Regions from separate parts of the Streptomyces sp. NPDC048361 genome, predicted to be linked through region 2. Evidence: riboswitches for the same ligand, from Rfam matches in the RefSeq annotation. Region 2 holds a riboswitch; the other holds the start of a gene.

The links. Region 2 has a riboswitch for cyclic di-AMP ahead of AB0D31_RS26020 (M23 family metallopeptidase). Riboswitches for the same ligand answer to the same signal wherever they lie in the genome.
Positions count from the first base shown of each region.
Region 1: it holds a riboswitch for cyclic di-AMP, as region 2 does, so the genes downstream of both, AB0D31_RS25770 (LysM peptidoglycan-binding domain-containing protein) here and AB0D31_RS26020 (M23 family metallopeptidase) in region 2, are expected to answer to the same signal.

Region 1 covers NZ_JBEZKW010000051.1:11,849-16,001, forward strand. Annotated here, with positions in the region: gene AB0D31_RS25760 (DUF4157 domain-containing protein) at 1-758, opposite strand, end outside; gene AB0D31_RS25765 (STAS domain-containing protein) at 975-1,340, opposite strand; gene AB0D31_RS25770 (LysM peptidoglycan-binding domain-containing protein) at 1,725-2,504, opposite strand; cyclic di-AMP (ydaO/yuaA leader) riboswitch at 2,507-2,690, opposite strand; gene AB0D31_RS25775 (PfkB family carbohydrate kinase) at 3,128-4,039, shown strand; partial or broken gene AB0D31_RS25780 (RraA family protein) at 4,118-4,153, shown strand, end outside.
Region 2 covers NZ_JBEZKW010000052.1:8,000-12,152, forward strand. Annotated here, with positions in the region: gene AB0D31_RS26015 (GntR family transcriptional regulator) at 135-812, opposite strand; gene AB0D31_RS26020 (M23 family metallopeptidase) at 1,019-1,783, opposite strand; cyclic di-AMP (ydaO/yuaA leader) riboswitch at 1,797-1,957, opposite strand; gene AB0D31_RS26025 (pitrilysin family protein) at 2,171-3,535, opposite strand; gene AB0D31_RS26030 (pitrilysin family protein) at 3,553-4,153, opposite strand, start outside.

The DNA.
Region 1 (4,153 bases), on a different contig from region 2:
TGCTCATGGATCGCGGTGTCGGCCACGGGATCGGCGACCCGCCGGACGTTCCACTGCGCCTCGAACTCGAACCCAACGGCCCGCTGTACGGCGGCGGGAGCGGTGGCAGAGGAATGTGCATGCGATGGCCCGTCACATACTCGCTGTACGGGTTCGGCGGACGACTCGGCGTCGGCCACGGGCTGGTCGGCCACGGGCTGGGAGAGCGCCCGGGTGGCATTCGCCTCGGCCGCCCGCTCGAAGGCGTCCGAAGGGTCCGACATGCTCAAGCCCCCGCCGGTGTCGGTGCCGGCTACGGGTCCTTGGCGCTGCTGGATGACATGGGTGAGTTCATGCGCGAGGGTATGGCGGTCGGCGCCGCCCCGGCCCACCACGACATGGCTTCCGGAGGTGTAGGCGCGGGCGCCTATCTCGGCGGCGGAGCGCTGCGCCGCGACGTCGTTGTGCACCCGGACGTCACCGAAGTCGGCGCCGAGCCTGCTCTCCATGTCGGCACGCACCTCCGAGTCCAGCGGCCGGCCGGATCCACGCAGTACGTCGTGGACGGCGGAGCGCTGCACCGCGGCGGCCCGCTGGGCGACGAGTCCGGCCACCGCGGCGTTCCCGGCGGACCGCTGAAGGGCGCGCACCTGCTCCGGGGAGAACCCGCCACCCGCCAGGCCCTGGCCGACCGTTGGCGCCTCGCCCCGTTCGGCGGCCCGCGGCACGGGCCCGCCGGGCGAGACGGATCGGCCCTGCTGGCTGTCGTGGGCGTGCACGTGAACCCCTTTGGTGGTGGGACGCGAAGTCCGGCTGTACGTGCTTATCACCGCGGGGAACGCCAGTGAAGGTACGGAAGGGCAGCGGAAGGTGCACCCTCGAGACAGCCGCCGAATCGCAAGGGCGCGCAACGACGTACCGTCACATGCGTCGCGACAGCGCACGGTGACGCATCGCCATATGCGCCAACAGGGTTTCTTTCAGAGGGTGTTGGACTACACCCGCGGGCCGATCGGTGAGGCGAGCGCCGCATCCTCGACGGTGGCGGCCGGCCGGATCAGCGCGTAGATCCCGCCCGCAGCGAGGACACGCAGATGCCACGGCCGTACGCAAACCAGGCCCAGCCGGCCACCGCGCTCCCGGATCCTGCGGTGCGCCCGGCAGAGCAGGGCGAGGACGGCACAGTCGAAGAACTCCACGGACCGCAGGTCCACCACCACGCGGGCGCCGGGCGGTTGTGTGGCCGCGTCGAGGTGCATCCGTACGTCGGGGGCGCTGGCCAGGTCGACGCAGCCGTGGACCTCGACGACGGTGACCCCGTGCACCAGATGTGTACGGGCATGACGGCACCGCTCAGGCAACAGCCCCGGCGGAAGGGGTACAGGAGCCGAGACGGACGGCCGAGCGGTGGTTCCCATGGGCAACTCCCGGTCCAGCAAAGGCCCCCGGGGTGCGGGGGGCACGGTAGTCGGACAGTCACCGTGGTCCGGGGTGACGCACTACCACCCTAGGAACAGACGCGTATGCAGAAACGTGCAGCCTTCAAATTGTTCACCCCGCCGGGTGAACGAAAGTTGCACCGCACCGCGTGGGCACCGCGTGGCCACCGCACCTGCGGACCTCGGCCACGGGCCGGGCCACCGTGATCAACAGTCCGGATGACCAAGTCCGGACGACCAACAGTCCGGCCGGACCCCCTCCGCCGTGGAGGGCGCCCGGCCTTCTTGGGTGTTCGCTCGGTCGTCTCAGTAGGCGCCGAAGACGTTGTCGATCGAGCCGTACGTCTTGGCGGCGTAGTTGCACGCCGCGGTGATGTTGGCGATCGGGTCGTAGAGGTCCGTGGAGGTGCCCGGCACGTGGAAGGCGGTGAAGGTGGGCTGGATCACCTGGAGGAGCCCCTTGGAGGGGGTTCCGGCGACCGCGTTGGAGTCCCAGTTGTTGATCGCCATCGGGTTGCCCGAGGACTCACGCATGATGTTGCGGTAGATCCCGTCGTAGGTGCCCGGGATGCCCTGCCGGCCCATGATGTCCAGCGACTGCTTGATCCAGCCGTCGAGGTTGTTGGCGTACGAGGCCGTGCTCGCGGTGGTCAGGGTGGCCGGGCGTGCGGAGCGGTCGGCCCGGCCGGCCGAGGCGTCACGCGCGGTCTCGGCCGCCTTGTCCTGGCCACTGAGGGTGAGCCGAATGCCGGGGTGGATGATGGCGGGGTTGCTGCCGATGACGCTCTGGTTGTCCTGGTAGAGCTGCTTCCAGCCACCGGTCACGTCGAGGGCGTCGGCGATCTTGGAGAGCGAGTCTCCCGCGACGACGGCGTAGCTCGTGGGGGACGCCTTCACGGCCGTGGCCGGCTTGGCTGCCGCGGCGACACTCGCCACCGTGGCGGTGTGGGCCGACGCGGGGGCGGCGGAGGCGGTGGTCGCGCCGATCACCGGCATGGCGAGTACGGCACCGCCGGTTCCGGCGGCGGCGAGCCCCCGGCTGAGCGAGCTGGACTTGGGGCGGCGGTGCTTGCCCTTTGCAGGCATGGTGTTGTCCTCTCCGTCGCCTGCGAGGTGAGCTGTCGGGTTCGGACCAGAGATGTCCGGCCGCGGTGTACGCGACTTCACCCCAGCCGTTCCGGAATCCGGATCGGCGGCTTACCTGGGTCCCCCGCTCCTGCCATACGTGTGTGGGAGGTTCCGGACGGCGGCAGGATTCGGCGTTCCATCCGGATTGACGGTGAACGTAAACGAATGGACCGAGTGGAAACAAGGCCAGAATTAATTGAGGAAGATCGGGATATTGATCCACTGAAATCCGTGGCCGCCGGAGGCCACCGCCGAAGTCCTCAACTCGCTTTGCGATGAAGGCAAATGGGCTCGGGCATTTTTCTGACAGCCCGTTGGGTGCGTGACCCAATTCACTCGGCCATCCCGGAACCGAACGACCCGGCGGCAAAAGCGGCGAGGCTAACCCATTAGCCCTAATTGGGACATTCTCCGGCACGTGGCCGCCAAACCCATAGCATTCCATTTCGGACACTAGGGACTTTTACGCTCGGCATAGGGTTCGGCCCCGAACCGGGAAATGCGACGCGCGCCACACCTCCCCTTCGCGATCATGGCCTCGGCCCGCCCTCCCGGCGGCGGGGCAACGGAGAGGTGGAGCGGTGACGCGAGAGAGCGCGGAGTACGACGTCCTGGTGGTCGGCGGGACGGGAGTGGACACCGTCGTCCGGGTGGACTCACTGCCGGTGCCGCTCGCCGACTCGGTCCAGGTCGGCCCGATCGAGGAGTGGCCGGGTCACACCGGGGCGAATGTGGCCATCGGGGCCCGGGCGCTCGGGCTGGAGGTCGGGCTGATCGACTGTGTCGGCGACGACTGGACCGGCGCCCAAATACGCACACGGCTGACCGAGAGCGGTGTGGACTTCGCCCCGCTCATCTCCCCCTCGGGCACCCGCCGCGCGGTGAACCTGGTGGCCGCGGACGGCCGAAGAATGTCCTTCTACGACGCCCGCGATCCCGCCGACCTGCGGATGCCGCGCGACTTCTACCTGCCGCGACTGCGCCGGACCCGGCACGCCCACGTCTCAATCATGAACTTCGCACGCTTCCTCTACGACGACATCGAGGACCTCGGCATCCCCGTCTCCACCGATCTGCACGACTGGGACGGACTCGCCGAGCACCACCGGGAGTTCGCCCTCCGCTCCGATCTGGTGTTCCTCAGCGCCGCGGGCGCGGGCGCCGACACCACGGCGCTCATGCGGGAGATTCTGCGCGAGGGCCGGGCGGACACCGTGGTGGCCACGGCCGGAGCGGACGGCTCCCATCTTCTGGTGCGCGGAGAGGCCGCGCCGCGCCACATCCCGGCGCTCCCGCCCCACTCCCCCGTCGTGGACACCAACGGCGCGGGTGACGCGTACGTGAGCGGATTCCTGTACGGAAGGCTCTCCGGCCTCGCCCCGCAACACTGCGCACGTATCGGCGCGATCGCGGGTGCGCACGCCTGCACGGCGCCGGCGGCCACGGATCCGCTCACGCTGGAAAGGCTTCTGGCGACGGATCAGATCGCTTGAGACCGTGGGGGACTTCGCCGCCCCAGGACCGCGGACGACATCCGGCCCCGACAACTCGCGCCCTGCCCAAGGAAGAACATGTACGACATCAATGAATTCAAGAACATTCCGCCG
Region 2 (4,153 bases):
CGGTCGACGTCACACCGGAGGACCGCGGGACCCGGATGCGGGCCCGGCGGTCCTTTTGTCTGTCCGCGGGTCCCCCCGCACGCTCCGGTCCCGGCAGCCGCACCTGCGTCGCCCCTGCCTGCGCGGCACCCCCGTTACGCGCGCGCACCCGCCGTGTTGACGGCGCGTTGCGGGGTGCTCACCGCATCGGGGCTGCGCAGCCGATGGGCCGGAAAGGTGCGCTCGGCGTGCTGGGCGGTGAGTGCGCGGGCGCGTTGGGCGTCGCCGCGTGCCACCGCGTCGGTGATCGCGCCGAGTTCGGCCCAGGCCTCGGCCGGGCGCTCCGGCGGGTCGGTCACGTACATCCAGTCCACCTTGTGCCGCACCTGTGTGAGCAGCGCGATCAGGCCGGGGCTCGCGGAGGCCTGGGCCAGCGTCTCGTGGAACCAGCCCCACAGTGAGCGCGCGTCCTCGCCCCGGCTGCGCCCTGCCCGTTCCTGACCCAGCCTCACCAGGCCGCGCAGTACCCGGAGATGGGCCTCTTCGTGCCGTTGGGCGGCGCGGGCCGCGGCCAACGGCTCCAGGAGCAGGCGCAGTTCGAGGAGGTCGGCGGCCTCCTGGTCGCCGAGTTCGGCGACACAGGCGCCGACGTGCCGGCGGGTGGTGACGAACCCCTCGGACTCCAGGGTGCGCAGCGCCTCGCGGACCGGGACGCGGGAGACCCCGTAACGGCGCGCGAGGGCCTCCTCGGCGAGCCGGGCGCCGGGCGCGAAGACACCCGAGACGATGTCACCGCGCAGAGCCGTGACGATGGAACGCGCCGGAACCCGCACGCCGGACCTCCTCTGGGATCGTCGCCGAAAGCGGCTGGGCAGCGCCTCGTCGGCGGCCGTCCGGGGACTGTAGGGCAGGCCTGTTACGTCCGGGTGACGGGCGGCGCGCGGGAACGCCTTTCGGCCAACGGGCCGGCGGGCCAACGGCGAAGACCCCCGGCGCGGAGCCAGGGGTCTTCGGTGTGCGCGGGGGTCGGCGGGACGCCTCAGACGGTCACGCCGTGCGAGCGCAGATAGGCGACCGGGTCGATGTCCGAGCCGTACTCCGGGCCGGTGCGGGCCTCGAAGTGCAGGTGCGGGCCCGTGGTGTTGCCGGTGTTGCCCGAGAGGGCGATCTGGGTGCCCGGCTCCACGGACTGACCGACGGAGACCTGGATGACCGAGAGGTGGCCGTACTGCGTGTACGTGCCGTCGTGCATCTTGATCACGATGTTGTTGCCGTACGCGCCGCCCGGGCCGGCCTCGACGACGGTGCCCATGCCCACCGCGTGCACCGGGGTGCCGATGCCCGCGTGGAAGTCGATACCGGTGTGGCTGCCGGAGGACCACAGCGATCCGCCGGTCTTGTAGCCCGTGGACACATAGCTGTTGGCTATGGGGGCGACGAAGGTGTTGAGCCGCTTGCGCTCCGCCTCGCGCGCCGCGCGCTCCTTGGCCTCGCGTGCCTCCTGGGCGCGCTGCTCGGCCTTGCGCTTGGCCTCCGCCTCGGCCTCCGCCTTCGCCTTGGCCTTCGCGGCGGCCTGCTTCTGCGCGTCGGCCTGGGCGTCCAGCTGGTCGGCGAGGGTGTCGCCGATGACGATGGCCTGAGTCAGGCCGGTGTCGGTGGTGGTGCTCGGGGCGGCGACGGCCGGGGAGGCGAGGGTGCCTACGACTCCGGCGGTGGCGAGGGTGGCGATGCCCGCGATGTTCGCGCTGCGGCGCGTCATCCGGCTGGGCGCGCGGTGTTTCCCGGTGGCACGGGTGAACGCCATGGAGTGGCGGTGTCCTTTCCTTCCATCTCGCCTACCGGGTTAGCTGACGGGTTCGGAGCAGGAAGGTCTCCTACGGGCTCCTCCGCGGGCGGAGGCGTCCGATTCACCCCAGGGACTGAGTGGGTCCCCGGCTCCCCAGGCTCGCGCCATACGGGGACTCGGCGATCACTGTCCGGTGCCGCGGCTGCGACGGGTGGTGACGGACAGCGCGGTTGACGCTAGACGGCTGATCTTTCAATCACCAAACAGACACAGGTTTTTGTTGCGCACGCCACACGCCAGACAGGCAACCTCTGCAATAAACCGGACATATGGGGAGACCCCGGGGGCGCAGCCGCCACCGGGGTCCCGTATGCCCCGGGGGTCCGGGGCCCAAAGACGTGTCAATCAGCCTGTGACGACGCTCACTTCACCGATGCCGAGCGCCCGCACGGGCTCCTCGATCTGGGCCGCGTCGCCCACGAGGACCGTGACGAGCCGGTCGGCGGGGAAGGCGTTGACGACGGCCGCCGTCGCCTCCACGGTGCCGGTCTCGGCGAGCTGTGCGTACAACTGCGCCTGGTAGTCGTCCGGCAGGAACTGCTCGACCTGGTCGGCGAGGGTCGCGGCGACCGCGGCCGCCGTCTCGTACTTGAGGGGCGCGACCCCCACCAGGTTCTGTACGGCGCTCTCGCGCTCGGCGTCCGTCAGACCCTCGGCGGCGAGCTTGCGCAGCACCTTCCACAGGTCGTCGAGGGCGGGCCCGGTGTTGGGGGTGTCGACCGAGCCGCTGATGGCGAGCATCGCGGCGCCGCCGTCCGGCCCCGAGCGCAGCACCTGGCCGAAGGAGCGCACGCCGTAGGTGTAGCCCTTCTCCTCGCGCAGGACGCGGTCCAGGCGCGAGGTGAGGGTGCCGCCCAGGCAGTACGTGCCGAGCACCTGGGCCGCCCACACGCGGTCGTGGCGGTCGGCGCCGATACGGCCGATGAGCAGCTGGGTCTGGACGGCGCCGGGGCGGTCCACGATGACGACCCGGCCGGTGTCGTCGGCGGTGATCGGCGGGACGGGACGGGCCTTCGCGGTGGTGCCGGTCCAGGCGCCCAGGGTGTCCGCGAGGATCGCGTCGAGGTCGGTGCCCGACAGGTCGCCGACGATGACGGCGACGGCCGTCGCGGGCCGCACGTACGCCTCGTAGAAGGCGCGCACCGCGGCCGCGTCGATCGCCGCGACGGTCTCTTCGGTGCCCTGGCGGGGGCGGGACATCCGCGCGGTGGCCGGGAACAGCTCCTTGGAGAGCTGCTTGGCGGCGCGCCGGGCCGGATTGGCCTGCTCGTGCGGGATCTCGTCGAGCCGGTTGGCCACGAGGCGCTCGATCTCGGACTCGGCGAACGCGGGGGCCCGCAGCGCCTCGGCGAGCAGCGAGAGCGCCTTGGGCAGCCGCGAGACCGGCACTTCGAGGGAGACCCGGACGCCGGGGTGGTCGGCGTGCGCGTCGAGGGTGGCCCCGCACCGCTCAAGCTCCGCGGCGAACTCCTCGGCCGAGTGCTTGTCGGTGCCCTCGGTCAGGGCGCGCGCCATGATCGTGGCAACGCCGTCGAGGCCCTCGGGCTCGGCGTCGAGCGGCGCCGCGAGGAAGATCTCGACGGCGACGACCTGCTGGCCGGGGCGGTCGCAGCGCAGCACCGTCAGGCCGTTGTCGAGCGTGCCGCGCTCGGGCGCCGGGAAGGCCCACGGCTTGGCGGAGCCCGCGGTGGGCTGCGGGTGGAACTCCATGGTCACGACAGCGTCCGTCACTGGCCCGCCTCTTCCTCTTCGTTGCCTGCCTCGGGTGCCGCGGTGGGCTCGTACACCAGGACCGCCCGGTTGTCGGGGCGCAGCGTCGCGGCGGCGATCGCCTTGACCTCGTCCGCGGTGATCTCCAGGACGCGGTCGACGGCGGTCAGGGCGAGCTGCGGGTCGCCGAACAGGACGGCGTAGCGGCACAGTTCGTCGGCGCGGCCGGCGACGGTGCCGAGCCGGTCGAGCCATTCGCGCTCCAACTGGGCCTGCGCGCGCTCCATCTCCTCGTCGGTCGGGCCCTCGGCGGCGAACCGCGCGAGCTCCTCGTCGACGGCGGCCTCGATGTCGGGGACCTCGACGCCGGCGGAGGTCTTGACGTCGAGCCAGCCGAGCGAGGGGGCGCCGGCGAGCCGCAGCAGGCCGAAGCCGGCGGCGACCGCGGTGCGGTCACGGCGGACCAGACGGTTGTGGAGGCGGGAGGACTCGCCGCCGCCGAGGACGGTCAGCGCCAGGTCCGCGGCGTCGGCCTCGCGGGTGCCGTCGTGGGGCAGCCGGTAGGCGGCCATCAGGGCGCGCGCCGGCACGTCCTCCTCGACGACCTCGCGCAGCTGA